Regions from separate parts of the Pseudoalteromonas sp. SG41-5 genome, predicted to be linked through region 2. Evidence: predicted binding sites of a transcription regulator. Region 2 holds the regulator's gene; each other region holds the start of a gene.

Region 1 (5,316 bases), on a different contig from region 2:
CAGCGCCTAGCTCAATGTTATCAATACGGGTGTTGTTTAGTTTTATACCCAATAAATTTGTATCTTGTAGGTTGCAGTAATGCAGGCTTGCTTCGTGCAAGTTGGCTTTCATCAGTGAACTGTGGGCTATTTTATTATTAAACAGATGAGCGTTGGTGAGCGTTGCACGATAAAAATTACTGTAAGATAAATCAAAGCCATCCTCATCATCTTGTTTTATCAAATTAAGCCCATTAAGGTTAGCGCGTTTTAATTGCAATCCCTGTAATAATCCTCCCTTTTTTGCATAGCGCTCTAATTTTTGGGTCAGATCTAAGCCTGACTTATCAAATTTGGCATCATGCCAAAAACAAAAACCTGAACCCATGTCTGTTTCTTGACAATGATGGCCATCGGGAGAGGTATAACGACAACAAGGCTTATCAGGCATGTTTGATATCGCTTTATTTAATTCTACTTAGATATAGATTAGCAGTTATTTTGCAAGGTATTATAGTGACCTGTTAATTAGTTTAATGACTGTCGGTCAATTACAAGAGTTAGGTTTGTTTGAATATACATTAAAACGTAGTCGCCGCCGCAAAACTGTCGCTATCAAAGTCCAGCAACAAAGTGTCACAGTTTATGCGCCTGTTGGGGTTGCTAAAAAGGAACTTGAAAGCTGGCTGCTAAGTAAAACTGACTGGATCAATGCGCAAATTAACAAGCAAAGTCAAATGCTTGATACTCGCCAATACCCATTACAAGATAATCGCGTACTGGTTTTTTCACAACTTGTGATACTGACTTATGGTGTCAGCTCGCGCAGCGCATGGCAGCTAGTAAAAAATCAGCAGGGAGATGTGTTACAGCTAAATCTTTCTGGACGGGTTAAGCATCAGCAGCCAATGTACCAAACCTTGCTCGAAAGTTTTTTACATGAGCAATTAGAAAATTATATTGAAATGCGTGTACATGCTTATTGCCTACAAATGGCAGAGACTTTACCTAGCAGTATTCGCATTCATACTTATAAGCGTCGTTGGGGCAGTTGTAATCGACGACGAGAATTGACCTTTAATTTGTTATTAGCCAGTGCGCCGCAGAGTATTATTGATTATGTGATTGTGCATGAACTAGCTCACTTGAAATATTTAAATCACAGTGCCGCATTTTGGCAGCGCGTCAGTGAGTTTTATCCTGATTATAAGCAAGCAACAAAATGGCTAAAGCAACACGGTGCGAGTTTACAATGGGTAGTCGAATGAGTTAGCGAGAATAAAGTTTTGCTGATAGATAAGAAAAGTGGTGGAGGGAGCTGGATTCGAACCAGCGAAGGCTGAGCCGTCAGATTTACAGTCTGATCCCTTTGGCCGCTCGGGAACCCCTCCACACTAATTTTGTCGCATTTGGCCCCACTTAACTTAGCGGTAAGAAAAGTGGTGGAGGGAGCTGGATTCGAACCAGCGAAGGCTGAGCCGTCAGATTTACAGTCTGATCCCTTTGGCCGCTCGGGAACCCCTCCAATGCAACGGCGCTGATAATAGCAAAGTGAGCATTTAAGTAAAGAAAAAAGCTAAAGAAATATTAAATAAAGCCGATAAATATCTATTACTAACTGCAATCGGCTAAAGTCTATGCAAATCGATGATTTGTTAATCACAGAGAGTCAACTTAACAATCGTCTTGCCAAAAGTGTCTCAGAACACCGTCGTGGCGAGTTTGCATTATTATTGGCAATGCTTTCTCATGACGTGTTAGATTTTAGTCAATTTCATCTCCCTAAAACCCCATTTGATGCACATGCTTCAACACCAACTGAAGCGCAATTACGTGAACAATTAGGGGCAGGGCCTGAGCAAGCATTGGCTCCAGATGAATTTGATATGCTCATTGGCCAACATAATGCACAGCTATTACAACAAGGCAGCATGGCAGATATTCGTTTACGCTCGTGCCTTGCGCCGGAACCATTAGTGATCAGAGATGATAAAAACCATATTCCACTAATGGTGATTGATAATTGCGAACTTGTCGTGCGAAAGCGTCATTTAGATAAAGAAACACAGCTGGATCATCCGCAAATGGATGCGGCTGCATTTTACGATAGCCTTAATAATGCTGAGCTTCATCAACCCTTACACCTTGCCCAAGCGTGATATTAAGCTGTAATAATTATCGGTAAAAATATTTTATTTATTTTAGTGTAAAAAAAGCATCCACAAACTAAATGCAATTGCTATAATGACCCCAAATGGCATTTCCAATTTACTTGGTATTATTGCCATCATCATTAAATCAAGGTAATTAGGAACGTAATGAAGAAAACATTCACGCTGAATCACGAGAAAATCAAATACCCTCGCATGGTAGATGCTGCAAAGCATGAAGTAAAAAAGTATTTGAAAAGAGAGCGTAATAAAACGTTGCCAATTGATGCTGATTACTGGGCATTTGATTGTAAATTTGGTAACACTGCTGAAGATGCCCAAGTGGTGCACGTTGCTGAAATTAGCAACTCAATCAGCGAAATTGAAAAACAAGGCTTAGAGTCGTTTTATGTTGAAATCATTGCTAGAGCTGCACAACGTCAAGTGCAAGACTCTGATGATGAAATTTAAAAGTAATTGATTTAATGAAAGAATGGGCTAAGTAGCCCATTTTTTGTGCTTGCAAAAAAGTAAGTCCAGCACTTTATTTTGCACCTGGTTGGTGCGAAATAGATTTTTTATTTTATTTAAATAATACAACTAATTGATTTATAAGTTTTTGTAAAGTTGGTTCTGTAATTGCTATTACTTTTAATTATGCAGTTAGGAGCAAACACATGGCAAGAATGAGTTATATCATTAGCGTCGAACGTTACCAAGAATACCAAACCGTGATCCACGACTTACTTGACTCAGTGCTAGCAAGCTTAGAAGACGGTGTTAAAAAACAACAAGATAATCGTTACTTAATCGCTCAATACCCATTTTTAGAATTACAATACTGTTTAGATAAAAATGGCGTGCAGCTAGGTAATAATGTCTGCTTTAAACGTCAGTATATGAAAACCTTAAATAATCGTGGCGATTCACAGGATTTGAGTGAAAGGCCGTATTTTCAAGGTATCCAACAGCAGCAACATACTCGTTTTACGCCGCCCTATATTTCGATCGCGACCAATCACTTATGTATTTCAGCAATAAAATCGTTACATGCTTCATATGGCGAAAATCGCTATTTAGTGATTGATGTATGTCTAACGCAATTAATCGAATTTATTATGGGGGATCGTACTCGCGCCACGATGACGCCATTTTTTAAAGCGGGTTATGGCATTATTGTCAGTTGCTTATTTATCTTAGTGTTATTTTTGCTTGGTCGGGTGTTTGGTGATATTTATAGCTTACTGTTTGTCCGCTCTATAGAAAATGATCCGCTCGAACCGTTTACGATCATCATTTTTATCACCCTCGCATTAGCAATATTTGATTTAGGTAAAACGATTCTCGAAGAAGAAATTTTAATGCATAAAGATATCTTTAGGCACAGTTCAACGCGGCGCACTATCACACGGTTTATTTCAACTATTTTAATTGCAGTGTCTATTGAAGCGTTATTAACGATGTTTAAGGCAGCGCTGGGGCAGTCGCAGTATTTATTACCGGCAATTTATATGATGTTGGCGGTTGTAGGGCTATTGATTGCGCTGGCTATTTATGTGTATTTAGGGGCAAAAGCCGAAACCTTATTATTGAGCGCACAACGCAATAAGAAAGGGCATTAATAAAAATGGGGTAGGCGATGAATGCCTACCCCAACTCAACTTAGTTTATTCTGCGCGGTCTTGGGCGCGACGAGTTTTAAAATCTGAATCGGCTTGCCATTTTGGCCAATCACCGTTGTTTGCCAATTGTGATGCGATATCAACAATTAACTCGATGTCTTGTTTTACACCACCTAATGACCACTGAGCAGAGTAATCATCAGCTTCTTTATGGTATTTATGAGCAATATAATCTGGATCTGTATCACCTAAACTCATAAACAGTAAACCAGGTACGCCTTGTTTAGCTAGTGAGAAGTGATCTGAACGGAAGAATAGGCCGTTTTGTGGCACGGGATCCATTTTTACATGACGGCCTTGTTTGCTTGCGGCTTTGCTAAGGTAGTCTTCCATTTGTGATAAACCTTTACCGTATTGCAGTATGTAATCGGTGCCATCTAGCACATTCATACCATCAATATTTAACAGAGCGACCATCTGCTTGGTAGGGATAAGTTCGCCACTGGCAAATTGCTCTGAGCCAATTAACCCTGTTTCTTCGGCGGTAAAGTTTGCAAAAATAATCGAGCGCTTAAACGGTTTTTGTTTATGCATGTTACTTAATATACGAGCGATTTCAATTGTGGCAGCACTGCCTGAGGCATTATCAACTGCACCATTATAAATTTTTGGCCCGCTATCAGTTTGCTTAGTGCCAAAATGATCCCAATGTGCGCTGACCACAATATATTCATCAGGCGCTTCACTGCCCGTTAATTGCGCAACAACATTGTGTGATTTAGCGTGTGACACTTCGTTTTTAAATGCAAGGTTTGCTGTTAAATTAAGCGCAGTAGCTTTAAAGTCGTCGTTAAGTGCTTGTTGCTTTAATTGTTGATAGCTCAAGTTTGCTGATTTAAATAGCTGCTCGGTTGCATCGAGTGTTAGCCAACCCATAACCGGTAGTTCTGATGCGTTTAGGTTGTTATCCATCAAGGTATATTTTGTGCCTGTATTTGAGCTTTCAACTACGCCCCAAGGATATGCAGCTGGCGCTGTTTCGTGCACAATAAATACTGCGGCTGCGCCTTGGCGAGCGGCTTCTTCGTATTTGTAAGTCCAGCGACCGTAGTAGGTCATGGCGTTGCCGGTAAATAGCGCATCGTTTTGCGTAGCAAACCCAGGATCATTTACTAACACAACAACCGTTTTACCCGTTACATCAATATTTTTATAATCATTCCAATTATACTCGGGCGCATTAATGCCATAACCAACAAATACTACCTCTGAATTACGAACATCAATAAGTGGCTGTAATTGTTTCGTTCGCGCCGTAAAATCTTTTCCAGCGGTAAAGCTCAAGTCGCCAATTTTTAATTGCATGTTTTGATCAGCGGTTACCATCGCCATTTTTACCGGCTGTAAAAACTTATTATTATATGCGCCAGTTAATCCAAGCGCTTGGTATTGGTCACTTAAGTAACCCACAGTTTTTACTTCACCGCGCGTTAATGGACCGCGTCCTTCAAATTCGTCTGAGGCAAGGGTTTTAATATGTTGTTTAATATTGCTTAAATTTACAC
Region 2 (5,316 bases):
ACTTGACCGGTTAAATCTTGAAAATCTTGTGCCATTAACACATTGGTCATGAGTCCTTGCAACTCATCCGTTTTAGTTTGCGAGCTATTCATGAACTTATCTAAGCTATGGCAAAGTGTTTTAAATTCACCTAGCTCAATTTCACGATTCATTAAACGATCCCAAGTGGGTTTAATGTCTGAAATGTCATCAGCAAGCTGTTGGGCAATGGGTAAACTTGCTTCTACAGCATCCATGGTTTTATTAGCAGCGTTTTCGGTCATTTCCATAACATAGTTAAGACGCTGCTTCGCGTCGGGTAGTGCATCTTTGGTCAAATCAGCTAAACGTGTATCAAGCTCAAAATTTTTCAACGCATCATGAAGCTGACGCGTAAGTTTGCCTACTTCGGCAAATAATTCTGATTGCTCTTTTGACGCCGCATCAATAATTAACTGATCAGCTTTATCTTGTTCACCGTTTTCAAGGTAAACCACAAGCTGACGGGCTTGTTCTAAACTGATCTGAGGCGCAGCAGGTGCTGACATAAGCCTCTCCTATTTATTTAACCTAAACGCTCAAACACTTTTTCCAATTTGGTTTTCAGTGTTGCAGCTGTAAATGGTTTAACGATATAACCGTTAACACCAGCTTGTGCAGCAGCAACAATTTGTTCTTTTTTAGCTTCTGCTGTTACCATTAAAACAGGAATGTGTTTCAGGCTGTCATCGGCCCTAATAGCGCGCAAGAGATCGATTCCTTGCATGCCAGGCATGTTCCAATCTGTAACTACAAAATCAAATTCTTGATTCTGCAACATCGGTAAAGCTGTTGAGCCATCGTCAGCTTCTTGTACATTTGTAAAACCCAAATCTCTTAACAGATTTTTGATAATACGTCTCATCGTCGAAAAATCATCAACAACAAGAATTTTCATGTTTTTATCCAAAACATCCTCCGGTGAGGTCTGAACCTATATTTACTTACTACTAATTAATCCAGTCATTGATTTTTGCTTTGAGCTTAATCATCGCCTGACCATGTATCTGACTCACACGCGATTCACTTACATCGAGTATATGTCCAATCTCTTTTAAATTCATTTCATCGTTATAATACAGCGACAATACTAACCCATCTCGTTCAGGTAAAGATTGTATAGCTGTTAATAATGATTGATTAAAGCGTTCATTTTTAACGTTATTAAAGGGCTTGTCCAGTGCTAAATCATGTCCCACTGGTGTGATAACATCTTCATCTACCCCTAAGTCTTCTATACCTAACACTTTACTTGAATTTACATCACTAAGAATATGATGGTACTCATCTAGCGTAATATCAAGTTTTTCAGCAACTTCACTGTCTTTAGGTTCTCGATTCAGGCTGCTTTCTAGCTCACTAATCGCTTCAGCGACTCTGCGGCTATTACGGTGCACTGAGCGTGGAGCCCAATCACCTCGGCGCATTTCATCCAGCATCGCACCACGGATACGAATGCCTGCAAAGGTTTCAAAGCTTGCACCTTTAGTCGCATCAAAGTTCTTTGATGCTTCAATTAACCCTATCATCCCCGATTGAATCAAATCATCGAGTTGCACACTCGCGGGTAAACGAGCGATTAAATGACAAGCCACTTTTTTGACTAAGGAAGCATGTCGCTCAACAATCACATTTAAATTTTGTGTCGATTGATATCCCATCGCTTTATTCACCGATGCCGTCATAGTTAGCCGTTTACTAATTTTTCTATGAAAAATTCTAAATGACCAGATGGTTGATTAGGTATAGGCCATTTAACTGCTTTTGTCGCTAATGTTTTAAATGCTATTGCTGCTGGGGAACTTGGAAATAAATCAACAATCACTTTCTGACGACGAGTTGCTTTACGCATATTTTCATCATACGGGACTGTTGCCACCAATTCCATTGAGACATCCAAAAAGCGATCCGTTACTTTTGAGAGCTTAGCAAATAGTTCCTGGCCTTCACGCATGCTGCGCACCATATTAGCAACGATTTTAAATTTATACACACCGTGCTCACGACTCAATACTTTGATTAATGCATAAGCATCAGTTATTGAGCTCGGTTCATCACATACTACTACCATGACATCTTGCGCTGCGCGCGAAAAACTTAATACCATGTCAGAGATACCAGCAGCAGTATCAACAATTAATATATCAAATTCGGTATTTAATTCACTAAAAGCGCGAATTAACCCAGCATGTTCTGATGGTGAAAGTTCCACCATACTTTGTGAGCCTGACGTCGCTGGTACTATTTTAATTCCTGCAGGCCCTTCAACTAAAATTTCATCGAGCTCGCATTCACCTGATAGTACATGAGATAGATTACGCTCTACCCTAAGTCCTAACATCACATCACAATTTGCTAAACCCAAATCGGCATCCAGTACTAACACTCGGTTTCCGAGCTGACCCAACGCAATCGCAGTGTTAAGTGAGACGTTAGTTTTCCCTACGCCACCTTTGCCACCTGTTACAGCGATAACTTTAACGCCGTTATTATTGTTTTGACTCATTTTACGCAGGCCACTTGCTTGATCTAATACTGTGTTAATCATACATCCCTACTGTGCTTGACGCTACTGCTTGGCGTCGTGAATGTTGTGCTTTTGTTCTTTTTAAATACAATTGTTCTGCTTTTTTTACTAATTTCTCTGCATTGGCGACCCGAATGTCCTCTGGAACGCGCTGACCGTTAGTAAGATACCCTATTGGAAGGCGATTTTGAATCGCTATACTAATAATCTCACCTAAACTTAATGATTCGTCTAATTTAGTGAAAATACAGCCACTTAATTGTACCTTCTTAAAGTGTCTTACGGTTTCTTGTAAAACATTAATTTGTGCGGTCGCACTGAGCACTAAATAATTGCGAATATCGACACGTTGATTACGCATTAGTGTATTTAACTGCTCAGTTAAACGTAAATCACGTTGGCTCATTCCCGCTGTATCTATTAATACTAGACGCTTATTTCGTAAATGATATAAAACTTCTGCTAATTCATTGGCATCTTTAACTTGTTTTACACCACAACCGATGATTCGGCCATAAGTAGCAAGCTGTTCATAAGCGCCAATACGGTAAGTATCAGTGGTAATAAGCGCAACTTTATCTGCGCCATATTTTTGTGCGCCAAGGGCTGCAAGTTTTGCCACGGTTGTAGTTTTACCAACCCCAGTAGGGCCAACAAGTGCATATACGCCGCCTTGGCGTAGTATTTCATTATTTGTAGTATGCATTTGGTTTTCAACCATTTGCAATAGCGCTTGCCATGCTTGCTGACGTGACACATCATCGGGAATAAAACAGGCCATTTGCTCTGCAACTTCACTGTCAATACCCATTCCGACTAAACGATCGATCATGCATGCGCGAGTAGGGTCGCGACGCGCTAAATCTTGTTGCATCAAGCCAGATACTTGATACTCAAGTAATTGACGCATCGCTGCCATTTCATCACGCATAGCGGTAATTTCATCTGTTTTGGCTGCACTTTTTGTTGGCATCGGAGTATCTAAATCATCAAAACCACTTTCTAGATCATCATCAAAACCTAAGCTATGTGCTTGCGTTTGTGGACGCGACGCAGTATCGCGACGAGCAAAATCATTATGTGCTTGTGGTTCATGGCGAGTTTGCTGTGCTTGATGTTGTTGCTGTGGTTGATACTGAGTTGATGTATCAATCCCTGACTGGCTAAACATCGATGCAAGCTCAGGTGAACGTGGACGCGGTGATTGGCGCTCTAATAATGCTTGTAAGCTATCAGCTACCGCAGCTTGCGGCTCAGGCTGTGAACGTTGTGGCGCAGGTTTAACAAAGTTAGCATTTGTTTGTGCTTGTGCCGTAGCAACATGTGCTTGTGCAGGTGCTTTCGGGGCTGCTTTTTCATAATCAACGGCGGCAACAATCTCTACCCCATTGGCTAATTTTTTATTTGACATGATTACAGCATCTACACCGAGTTCATCTTTAACTTCTTTCAGTGCGGTGCGCATATCTTTAGCAAAAAAACGTTTTATTTTCATGGTTCAACCCCTTTAAAATCCGATTATTGGCCTACTGAGCTGACAATCTTGATCTGTCTTTCGTCTGGTACCTCTTGATAAGACATCACTCGCAATCCTGGAATGGTGTACTTAACAAAACGAGATAACACAGTGCGTAACATTCCTGACGTTAGCAATATCGAAGGTTCACCGGCCATTTCTTGGTTTTGATGCGCTTCATTTAATGATTGTTGAAGTCGCTCTGCAAGTCCTGGCTCTATTCCGGCACCTTCGTCGCCTGCATTTTGTAGTGACTGATGCAACATCTGTTCCAACTCAGGCGCCAAGGTTATGACAGGGATTTCTGATGACATTCCAACCGCGTCTTGAACAATTAATCTGCGCAGTGAAATTCGCACTGCTGCGGTTAATACATCAGGATCTTGGCTTCGAGGGCCATACTCAACAAGGGTTTGTACAATTGAACGCATATCGCGAATAGCAACGCCTTCATTTAATAAATTTTGTAATACTTTAACAATTGCTGTTAGTGGTAAAATATCTGGCACTAGCCCTTCAACTAAACGAGGATGACTTTTTGCCAGCATATCTAATAGATTTTGCACTTCCTCGTGGCCGAGTAACAAGGCCGCGCTGTTAGTTAGTAACTGACTAATATGTGTTGCTACCACTGTTGCTGCATCAACCACGGTATAACCGAGTGATTGTGCTTCATCTTTTTGATCTGGTTTGATCCAAATAGCGTCTAAACCAAAGGCCGGATCTTTAGTAGCAATGCCTTTTATTGGACCAAATACTTGGCCAGGATTAATGGCCAACTCATCACCGTGCTTAAGCTCCCCCTCACCACTTGAAACACCCATCATGGTAATTCTGTATGCATTTGGGTCTAACTCTAAGTTGTCGCGAATATGCACCGGTGGAATTAAAAAACCAAGTTCTTGAGATAACTTTTTACGTACCCCTTTAATCCGGTTTAATAGTTCGCCACCTTGTGATTGATCAACTAATGGAATTAAGCGATAGCCAACTTCAAGGCCAATTACATCAACTTGTTGTACATCATCCCAACCTAGCTCTTTTTGCTCTTGCTTGTTAGCAACACCAGTGCCTGTTGCACCACCATTGGTAGCTTCTGCTTCTTTTGCTGCTGCTTCTTTTAGCTTATTTTGCTGGGTGTAATACGCTAAGTAACCAAGTAATGCACCAAGACTTAAAAAGGCAAAATGTGGCATACCCGGTACTAAACCCATCACGATTAAAATACCCGAGGCGATAAATAATGATTTCTCGT
Region 3 (5,316 bases), on a different contig from region 2:
TTTCAAGTTTTTCTGAGATGTGCTCAAGCTCGTTATTAATATCTATATTCTTTATCATGTCGGTTACCTACTTGATATTTTTATACACATTTATTTTTTTTTGCGTATTAATATGAATACCAAGTTCTTTTGCAGCCTGCTGTTTTTTGAGGCTTATTTCTAATACCGTAGTATTCAATTTGATTGAAAAATCCGATAAAAATAACACATCGTTTTCGCTGAGGTTCTCAGGTGAGGTAAAGAGTGCTTTCAATGTTCTATCAATTAATAGTAACTTGCTTTGAGCTGACTCTATATCACCTTCAGCTAAATATTGATTAATTACAGACAAATCGGGGGCTAACTGAGACAATAAACTAGCCGACATTAGCATCTATACCATTTTCACTAAGTGTTTTTTCTCGAACGTCATGAGGAATAGCATCCCAAGCAGACTTTATTTCTTTTAATAAATTAGATACTTCTTCAACAATTGCAGGATCATTTTTTATTGTTGCATCAACTAAGCGATCTATCATATAAGAATAAAGTGCATATAAATTATCAGTCACTTCACCACCAACTTTAAAATCTAAACAGCCCCTTAAGGCTTCAATAATAGCAGTCGCTTTAGATAAATGTTCGGCCTTCGCTTCCATATGTTTTCTTTCAATAGCAACTTTAGACATCACCATTTTTTCAATCGCACCCGCCATTAACATTTGAATTATTTCATAGCGATCAGCACCGGCAACACGGGTCTTGAGTGCTTCTTTCTGATAATTTTTTACTTTGGCGTTATACATATTAAAACCCTTTTAAATCAAAATTAATTTATGATTTGTTTCTTGTAAATCCAGGTAAGCTCGCAAGCTGCGCTCCTAAGTACTGTTGTGTTGATTGCATTTGCGCCAGTAACACATCTAAACCCGCATATTGCTTTCTAAGCCTACTTTCTAATTCGGTCATTCTAAATTCATGCTTTAGTACATCATCTTCTAAATCAGTGACCTGTGTATTTAAATTATCTTCTCTTTGCTTTAAAATGCCTTTTGAACTTACGTAATTATCTAAAAAAGATTCGAACTGTTTAGCAACACCATTTTCACCAGCAAAAGCCTTTCCGATATCATCAAAATTTTCATCCATTGCTGTATTTAAACTGCGGACTAAAGTTGATTTTTCTAGATAACCTTTCTTATCAACACCCAAGCCAATATCAAAAATACTTGTGAAAGGCCCTGCATCCGTTAAATTTGTAGAAAGCATATTGACCATTTGTGAGCTCAAAGTACGAATGGTTGCATCGCTATTTAAAGGTTTTCCGACTCTCGATTGCAGACCTAACTGCCCTATAGCATTGTTATAATTAGCAATAAATTCATCAATTAATGTTGTAACGCTCTCACGGTCATAGCTAACAGCCAACTTTGCCGTCTCTCCATCAACGCTTTGTCGTTTAGCGGTGATCGTCATATCTTGTACAGCATCTTTAAACGTATTGGTGTCATTGGTAATCTCAATACCATCAACTTTAATTACTGCGCTTTTTGCTTTATTTTCATCTGCTATACCAATACCACCGCTATTAGGAGCTCCACCATTAGCATCAGTGGATACATTATCAAGCTCAGCATTATCATTGGTGATTACCAAGTCATTATTAGCGCCACTTACACTTGAAGTAAGAACCAACTTTGACTCTGTACCAGTATTTATTATATTTGCTGTTACACCAAAATTATCATCCGAGTCATTAATTGCGTCACGCAAATCAGCTAATGTCGCACCTGCATCGAGAGTTAGATCAAAGCTTTTGTCTCCAGCAGCAAATGACAAGGTGCCTCCAGAAGCAGTAACCACATCATCCGTTGCCGTAAACAAACCAGCATTTGATGTCGCGCGACTGCCTTGAGCAAGTGCTAAAACTTCAATTTTAAAATTACCAGGCGTAATATCTTTTGTCGGTGTAACAGCAATTAAATCGCCGTCGTCACTAGTAGGTTGGCTAATATTGGCTATGCGTTTATTAAAATTATCAGGATCTGCTAGCTTTTTTATTGTGTCTTGTAGCTTGGATAACGCAGACTTGATCTCTCCGATTGAAGATAATTCAACTTCTAACGACTTGTCCTTTTTTGCAAAGGCATTCATTTTTGGAACATTTTCGGCATCAACAGATGCTTTAATGATACTTTCGAGATCCAGCCCAGATCCAATACCTGCGGATGTTATAAGTGGCATACTTCTCTCCTACTATCTGTTCCAAAAAATATTATACAGTTTGATTTAGTAACAAACCTTTGTTAGTTAGTTTATCGGCAAATTCATCTAAAGCTTTAGCAACTTCTCTAAACTCTTCAGTTGGAATTTCACGAATAACTTCTTCGCTTGTTTTATCAAACACTTTAATTATTGGTGGATCACCCTGCTCATCAAATTCAAATTTTAAATTTGTTGCCGTCACAGGAATATATTTATTTAATTTCTCTAAGTTTTCTTTCACTTCGTCGATCAGTGCTTTTCTTTCACTTTCAGAATCAAGTTGCTGACTATTATCAACAAGTGCGGGCTCTCTACCAGCAATTTTTGTACCAGCTTTTTCAACAGTTGCTTTTTTACTTGCTTCGTTTAACTCATTTTTATTTGTAAAAGATGAATTAGCGGTGAAGTTTTCACTCGATTTAATTATTCCACCTAAGTCAGCCATAATAGCTCTCCTTCAAAATACAAACAAAGTATAAGTCATTATCGAGACAATATCTCAATAATGACCTAATTAACCGTCTAGCCTAGTAACGATAATGCTACTTGTGGACGCTGGTTTGCTTGACTCAAAATAGATTGGCTTGCTTGTTGTAATATTTGAGATTTAGTCAAATTAGCTGTTTCGGCAGCGAAATCAGTATCTTTAATACGTGACTTAGCAGCACTCAAGTTTTCTGAAATGTTAGATTGGTTACGAATAGTTGATTGAAAACGATTTTGCACAGCACCGAGTTCGGCACGCTTTTTATCAACTACTGCAATCATTGCATCCATACCAGCCATTACCGCTTGTGCGTTAGCTTGAGAAGATACACTAATACCACTTGCTGTAAATACAGTTGCAAAGTCGGTATTATCAGCTGAAGCACCAACCTGTGAACTAATTGTTCCCGCAGTAGCACTTAAGCTTGCACCTGTCACAGCACTTGCTACACCTGCAATACCTGACATAGTAAAGCCATTATTACCCGCAACCGAGTTTGCAGTGCCACCAACAGAAGCCATACTAAAGCTAATATTCTGTACAGCATCAGCACCAACTTGGAAGTTAGCTGAGAATGAACCATCTAGGAGATTTTGACCACCAAATGTTGTATCTGCAGCAACACGATTCACTTCTTCTGATAATGAACGAATTTCTTCTTGTACTGCTAAACGATCTTCATCTGTATTTGAACCGTTTGAAGCTTGTTGAGCAAGAGTACGAATACGCTGGAACATTGACGTAGTCTCATCAAGTGCGCCTTCAGCAGTCTGCGCAAGTGAGATCCCATCATTAGCATTTCGGTTACCTTGATTCAAACCATTTATTTGACTAGTTAAACGGTTAGATATTTGCATGCCTGCAGCATCATCTTTTGCACTATTAATGCGAAAACCTGATGATAGACGTTGAAAGGATGTATCGAGCTGGTTACCAGATTTCATCAACTGGCGTTGTGCGTTCAATGAACTCACATTAGTATTTACATATAAAGCCATAATAGCCTCCGCTTTATCATTTTAAATAGAATAACAACGGGATACCCCTACCCTGTTATTACTCCAGACTGAGAGTCCTAGATTTTTAGTTCTCTAAGTCAGTTATCGTCAGATAAAACGGAAACTTTAGCTTTATTTATAAATTTTTAACAACGTTATACTATTCTAACCCTGTAACAAGCTTAATGCAGCCTGAGGCCTTTGATTTGCTTGGCCTAATATTGTTTGGCTCGCTTGTTGTAAAATTTGGTTTTTAGTTAAGTTAGCTGTCTCCATTGCAAAATCAGCATCTTTAATTCTTGATTTAGCAGAGGCTAAATTTTCAGAAATATTAGCTTGATTTCGTATTGTCGACTGAAAACGGTTTTGTACCGCACCTAATTCAGCGCGTTTTTTATCAACCACCGCTATTAGAGAATCCATACCCGCAAACACAGCCTGTGCATTTACTTGTGATGACACACTAATACCTGCAGCTGTAAATACAGAAGAAAAATCTAATGTTGTTGATGCCGTTGCGCCATCAACTGAGCTTACATTAGCTGCGAGCGTTGAAAGTGCTTTACCACCCACGGCTGAAGCAACACCGGCAACACCTGATATAGTAAAACCACCATTAGCAGCAAGAGAATTAGCTGTATCGCCAACAGACTGCATACTAAAACCAATAGTCTGTACAGCATCAGCACCAACCTGAAAGCTTGCAGAATAAGAGCCATCCAATAAATTTTGACCACCGAATGTAGTGTCCGTGGCAATTCGGTTAACCTCATCAGATAACTGTCTAATCTCTTCTTGGATAGCGAGCCTATCTTCATCTGTATTAGAGCCATTTGCTGATTGCTGAGCAAGTGTTCGGATACGTTGAAATGTAGAAGTAATTTCATCAAGCGCACCTTCAGCTGTTTGTGCCAGCGAGATACCGTCATTCGCATTACGGTTGCCTTGGTTTAAACCCAAGATTTGCGATTGCAAACGATCCGATATTTGTAAACCAGCAGCATCATCCGCCGCGCTGTTAATACGCAGACCAGATGATAAACGTTTAAAGGAAGTATCTAAGTCGTTGCCAGTTCTTTCAAGCTGTCTTTGCGCATTAAGCGCGCTGACATTCGTATTTACAAATAAAGCCATAATAAACTCTCTTCTTATCTGTCAAATTAAAGCCACTCTTTAATTTAATGAGTGGAATTTTGACAAAGTGACCTGTTACTACAGTCAAGTTAAGTTGACTGGGGGCAATAAACTGCCACTTTGCAGATTAATTTAAATCGTAATAAGTATTCAGCAATCTTTAGGCCAACTTTATAGATAGAGTTGCATTGAATTATAAAAAACGAGAAAAGGGCCTATAAGGCCCTTTGAAGATAAGTTTGAGAGTGGGTATGCCTAACACTTACTATTGGCATAGTTTGTGCTTTAACAATTATGTTCTTACAAATGTTAGAACAATACAGGATTTTTAAGCGCCTCCGCTTTATCAATCCGTTTCAGCGCCTTTGTTAATACCCCATTAAACAAAGGCGCTACATTCTTAGTCAATTAATTGACTATTTCCAACCAATTATCCTAGAAGACTTAATGCAG
Region 4 (5,316 bases), on a different contig from region 2:
TGGCTTTCCAAGGCAAGGTGGGCTTGGCATTACGATTCGAGGGGTTAAGCCTTCTACCATGGCGTTCTCGCTGTTGTTCAATTGGTAATAAGATGGCCGAACTTAACTCTATTTCTAAATCACCATAATCGACTGTAAATTGCAGCCCAAAAACCTCTTTTAACTGCGCCATTTCAATATACATGTCATCATCAATGCTAATATCAGCAGCCGTTAGTTCAAGCATACCTGCGTCAGTTATCAGTGTTGCAGGCAGGGTGCTGGCATCTAAAATGAAAGGCTGTTGATCTCGATACCAGCCTTGAGCAGAACGAGTTACAAGATCAACATCTATTCCAAATTGCAATATATCAGCTAGGCTACTAAGGCCAAGTTGAATACCCTGATCACTTTTTAAAGCGAACACTTCGCCTAAGTAGTAATCATTTAAAGACAACGAAAATAATAAAAACTCACCGCTTGCGATCCGCGGTTGGTTTGACGCAACAGGGCTGTTAACGCTAGGCTGAGAAGCTGTTGGTAAGTCGGTTAATTTAGCTTCAATCTTGCGAAGTGTTTTTAATGCATCATTCACAGTTACGTTATTAGTCGCGAATGCATTGTTACTAAGGCATAAACTTAGCCATAGTGTAATGCACTTTAGCCCTGTATTCTTGGTCATGAAGAGTTAAAGTTGCAGCATTTTTGGACTAATCGCTAAAGCATACTCGGCAAAATTTATGTCTTGATATTCATCTGCACCGATATATTTAAAAATAACAGTACCAGGCTTATCTAGGGTTTTATCACTAAATAAACTCAACATTACCTCGGCATTTTTTACATCCGAGTAAATACTTAAATTGCCAATTTCAGCGATAGCTTCCAGCTTAGCATTAGCATTTTGTTGATAAAACGCGGTTAATTTACCATAACTGCTAAAGTGAGTTTCACGATTGAGTTTTAATTTAAATTGTAGTCGTTGGTTGCCCTGGTTTTTAATCACTTGCGCTTGCTCAATGAGTACTTTTGGTACTTCAGCATGTTCACGAAGGATGACTGGAATACTGTAGCTCATGATCATATTAATTTTTATTGAACTCGTACTATTTGGGTTTTCATTTGGCAACGCCTGAAATAATAAATGCGAACGATATTCACCATCTGCTAACTGTTTTGGTTTTCGAATTGCAATTTTAACGGTTTGCTTTTCACCAGGCGCCAAACGCATTTGCTTTGGTGATAAGCGCGTCATCGGGCTTAAACTTGTCGCCGTCGGCTCAAGTAAGGTTACATACCCTCCGGTTGATGTGGATTGCTTTTCGCTCCAATGCACTCGGTAAGTTTTGTACTCGTCACTGGTGTTGATCACTGTGACCTTTGCAGTACGTTGACGCTCATCAAAACTAATACGAGTAGGAGAAATAAGTAAATTCGCCATTACCGCCTGGCTAAAAAAACAAAAGCTTAAAAGCAGTATCACGGTTAATTTATTAAACATTTAAATCCTTAATAATCCACTGAAATTTCTAAGTTTGTGGTTGTTGAATAGTCGCCGTCAACATATTGTTTGCTGCTTGTATTTATTTCTAATTTACCACCAATAAATACATGCACTTCGCTAAACTCATCGCTTGTTGCGTCTTTAGGAAAGCCATTTAAGGTCACTCTAAAGTCGGCACTACTACTTCCTTTAGTATTGTGTTGCATAGTTGCAGGAGCCACTAAATTCATAGAGACTCGAGTGCCAGGGGGGATGTCAGTGAGTATCAGCTCAGCTGGGCGACCTTCTTTAAGGATATAGATTTCGCCAGAAGTGCTAATCGAACCATCATCCTTGATAATTACAGAACCTATTTGATCACTTTTAAGAATAACTAAGGTGCCAAAATCAAGCGCTTGTTGCTCTATACTCGCGGCTCTTGTTGACTGTGAATACAGTATTGAAAGCATCGCAAATAACAACAAAAAACGCATGATTAAATTAATAAGCAACTTCTAATTGAAAAGTGCCTGTATACTCAGTATCTCGGTACGCTTCGCTAGAAATTGTTGATGCTGTAGAAAGAGTTGCACCAATATTAAACGATACACTGCCATCACCGTCAGCAGTTAAATTAGGCGTCACTGATGAATAATAAGCGTTTGCATTTGGACCGCTAGTGATAAAGTATGTCCAAGTACCAACCGTAAAGTTTGGCTCATTCAAACCTTGGCCATTAGAGCTCAGGGTTGTTGCTGTTGGGTTAGTAATTGATAAACGAGCATTTGGCACTACTTCCGATACTGTAAAAGATGCAGGCGAACCTTGCTCTATTATTGAAATAATCGCAGGTGCGTTATCAGTTCTAGACGATACAGGACTTGCTGTAGGCTCAGGGTTTATAACCAATGTAGCTTGGTTAACACCGTCTGGATCTGCAACCGCTCGAATTGTACCAAAATCTAAGTCATTTCCTTTGGTTAAAACGACAGTATTTTGCACTTTAACTTTCGCATCAAAGCTTTCGGTTGTTGCATAAGTCGCGAATGAGCTTGCTGTAACTGCTGCTGCCAGAAGAGTTAAAGATAATTTCATATTAAATCCTTATAAGTGATGGGACATTACCCTATGTTGCCCCTATCTTAGATATTATCGACACTCAGAACAATTACTTTAAGCTTAATTACTGAAAAATCAGAAAAATAGCTTATTTAATTACAAAGGCTGACCAACAAATGGGGCACTCAGGCATTTTTGGCCTAAATTTTGTGCTAATGAACAAAATAGATTGGCCTCGGTATAATTTTGAAATGGCCCAACTCGTAACCCATACAAGGTAACGCCTTTATTGTGACGCTCTGTCATTACAAAATCTAATTGGCTAAATGCCTGCGGATATTGTTGCTGCAACCTTGCTATTTGCGTTCTCACTCTTTGCGGTTTTAAATACAGCCCAAGTTGCGCGCCTGGCAGTGAGTTGCCATACAGTGGCAGAGGGCGGTTTTCGATAGTTTTTGAGGAGTTAGCAGTATCAGGGATCTGTATTTTTTCAGCATAATGAGCCACCGTAACATTATCTTCGCGAAGCACCGCTGGGTTTTCTGCAATATCAGTTTGAGAGGAAAGTGCCATTATTAATAGTTGCAAGTCTTCCTCCATCGCAGCTAAACGAGTAATACTCTCTTGTTGCGAGTGCCATTGCTGAACATACTCTTTGACTTGTTGATCAGAAATTAATGCAGGCTGCTGTTCCACCGGGTTAGCATTAATACTACTGCACCCACTAAGCCAGACAGTTGCTGTAACCAACACTGTGGTATACCAAGCTTGCTTTTTAAAACACATCATCTGTTAGCATCACAAAATAAATAATGCCATATTATAAGCAAAGTCAGTGCCAGTTTCAGGATTTTTAAGCAATAAAAAAGTGCCACTAAGGCACTTTTATAAGTTAGGCTCAATAAATGAGCTTAAACTAAGGTTTTAATAAAATCACTTAGCTCATCTTTAAATTCATCACGACGCAGTGCAAATTCAATAGTGGCTTTTAAATAGCCCAACTTACTACCGCAATCATGACTACGCCCTTTTATCGCATAAGCAGCAACAGATTCTTTTTCCATTAGCATCGCAATTGCATCTGTTAACTGAATTTCGTCGCCGGCGCCTGCGGGAGTTTTTGCAAGTAATGGCCAAATATTTTTACTTAGCACATAACGACCTACCACAGCCAAATTTGATGGTGCGCTATGCACAGGAGGTTTTTCAACCATATTAAGGATCGCTGCGCTTTGCCCTTGTTCAAGCTTTACGTCGCCTAAATCGACCACACCAAACTTATCAACATCCTGCATAGGCACAGGCTCAACCATTATTTGGCTCTCACCGTTTGTATTAAAGCGAGTAATCATTTCAGCTAAATTATCTTTTTTAAGATTACTTTCAACATCATCTATGATCACATCAGGTAAAATAACCACAAACGGTTCGTTACCAATAATTGGCGCTGCACAGTTGATTGCGTGCCCTAAGCCTTTTGCTTCACCTTGGCGAACGTGAATAATTGTCACATCTTTAGGGCAAATAGCTTGTACTTCAGCAAGTAACTGACGCTTTACCCGCTTCTCTAGCGTTGCTTCTAGCTCAAAACTGGTATCAAAATGGTTTTCAATCGAGTTTTTACTCGAGTGAGTCACTAATACAATTTCTTTAATACCCGCAGCAACCGCTTCATTAACTACATATTGAATCAAGGGTTTATCTACAACAGGTAACATCTCTTTTGGAATAGCTTTAGTAGCTGGCAACATACGGGTGCCAAGTCCTGCGACTGGGATCACTGCTTTCATTATTCTCTCCTTAAAACTATGATGCTTATTAATTGTTACACTGAAAACGGGTATTTAATTGCTTCATGGCATTGATAGCCATTTACCTCAAAGTCATCACGGGTGACCCACGTTTCGATATCTTCGAGTGATTTAATATTTGGATTAATCGTCAACGTAGGTGATGCAAATGGCTCACGCTGTAACTGCACATCGCGCATTAATTCCAGTTGGTTCTCATAAATATGGGCATTAACGATTTTATGGTATGCCTTACCTGCTTTGTGGCCAGTGATCTGCGCGACCAGTGCAAGCATTACAAAGCATTGAATTTGATTGAAATTCAAACCAAGTGGCACATCACAACTGCGCTGATACGAGGTTAAATAAAGCGTATCGCCAAGAAGCGAAAAAGTATGCGTGTGCATACATGGGCGCAAACACCCTAACTCAAACTCACCCGGATTATAAAAAGTGATGATCTCGCCTCTGTCATCCACACCATTTTTAAGATTATCAATGACCTTTTTTAGCTGATCTAACGGTGTGCCATCAGGGCGTCGCCAATCACGAGCTTGTACGCCATATACACGGCCCATATCATCTTCACCTTTACGGTTCGGATTATTTAACCATGCTTGGTTTTCATTAGCGTTAGCATCCCAAGTCATACAACCTATGTCGCGAAATTGCGCAGCACTGCTATAACCACGAAGGTAACCCAACAGCTCTGCGATTGCCGCTTTGTAATAACTTTTACGGGTGGTGATCATTGGGAACTTGTTGTTCGCAACGTCGTATTCAAGCTCCGCATTAATGACTGTTAAACAACGCGTTCCCGTACGTTTATTCTCAACCCAGATACCTTCATCAACAATGCGCTGACATAACTCTAAATATTGTTTCATTATTCGCTTCTTTTTTATGCTTTACTGGCAACAGCAGGCTGTGGCTTTTTGTATGCCCATATTATCAAACCAAGACCAGCAATGACCATTGGCAATGACAATATTTGACCCATTGATA

What was found. The regulator FliA, encoded in region 2, starts transcription of late flagellar genes. The targets are predictions, from matches to a motif close to CTAAAGNTNNNNNNNNNNNNGCCGATA.
Region 1: H5232_RS05580 (VC2046/SO_2500 family protein) is a predicted target of FliA. The motif match lies at 1,556-1,582, and genes of this name have one in related genera.
Region 3: H5232_RS14335 (flagellin) is a predicted target of FliA. The motif match lies at 3,833-3,859, and genes of this name have one in related genera.
Region 4: H5232_RS11810 (DUF4402 domain-containing protein) is a predicted target of FliA. The motif match lies at 2,613-2,639, and genes of this name have one in related genera.

Annotation. Positions count from the first base shown of each region.
Region 1 is NZ_JACJFH010000013.1:36,768-42,083, forward strand. It holds gene H5232_RS05560 (ion channel) at 1-430, opposite strand, end outside; gene H5232_RS05565 (M48 family metallopeptidase) at 516-1,247, shown strand; tRNA gene H5232_RS05570 (tRNA-Tyr) at 1,286-1,370, opposite strand; tRNA gene H5232_RS05575 (tRNA-Tyr) at 1,420-1,504, opposite strand; gene H5232_RS05580 (VC2046/SO_2500 family protein) at 1,617-2,138, shown strand; gene H5232_RS05585 (DUF6172 family protein) at 2,298-2,600, shown strand; gene H5232_RS05590 (general glycosylation pathway protein) at 2,807-3,751, shown strand; gene H5232_RS05595 (M28 family metallopeptidase) at 3,797-5,316, opposite strand, start outside.
Region 2 is NZ_JACJFH010000010.1:40,587-45,902, forward strand. It holds gene H5232_RS04500 (protein phosphatase CheZ) at 1-527, opposite strand, end outside; gene cheY (chemotaxis response regulator CheY) at 545-928, opposite strand; gene H5232_RS04510 (RNA polymerase sigma factor FliA) at 969-1,679, opposite strand; gene H5232_RS04515 (MinD/ParA family protein) at 1,706-2,566, opposite strand; gene flhF (flagellar biosynthesis protein FlhF) at 2,559-4,040, opposite strand; gene flhA (flagellar biosynthesis protein FlhA) at 4,064-5,316, opposite strand, start outside.
Region 3 is NZ_JACJFH010000054.1:5,586-10,901, reverse strand. It holds gene H5232_RS14360 (6-hydroxymethylpterin diphosphokinase MptE-like protein) at 1-58, opposite strand, end outside; gene H5232_RS14355 (hypothetical protein) at 68-367, opposite strand; gene fliS (flagellar export chaperone FliS) at 357-785, opposite strand; gene fliD (flagellar filament capping protein FliD) at 814-2,223, opposite strand; gene H5232_RS14340 (flagellar protein FlaG) at 2,255-2,689, opposite strand; gene H5232_RS14335 (flagellin) at 2,767-3,729, opposite strand; gene H5232_RS14330 (flagellin) at 3,895-4,863, opposite strand; gene H5232_RS14325 (flagellin) at 5,294-5,316, opposite strand, start outside.
Region 4 is NZ_JACJFH010000038.1:32,136-37,451, reverse strand. It holds gene H5232_RS11825 (hypothetical protein) at 1-574, opposite strand, end outside; gene H5232_RS11820 (molecular chaperone) at 668-1,480, opposite strand; gene H5232_RS11815 (DUF4402 domain-containing protein) at 1,489-1,956, opposite strand; gene H5232_RS11810 (DUF4402 domain-containing protein) at 1,964-2,557, opposite strand; gene H5232_RS11805 (SPOR domain-containing protein) at 2,678-3,310, opposite strand; gene galU (UTP--glucose-1-phosphate uridylyltransferase GalU) at 3,433-4,311, opposite strand; gene H5232_RS11795 (thymidylate synthase) at 4,347-5,198, opposite strand; gene lgt (prolipoprotein diacylglyceryl transferase) at 5,213-5,316, opposite strand, start outside.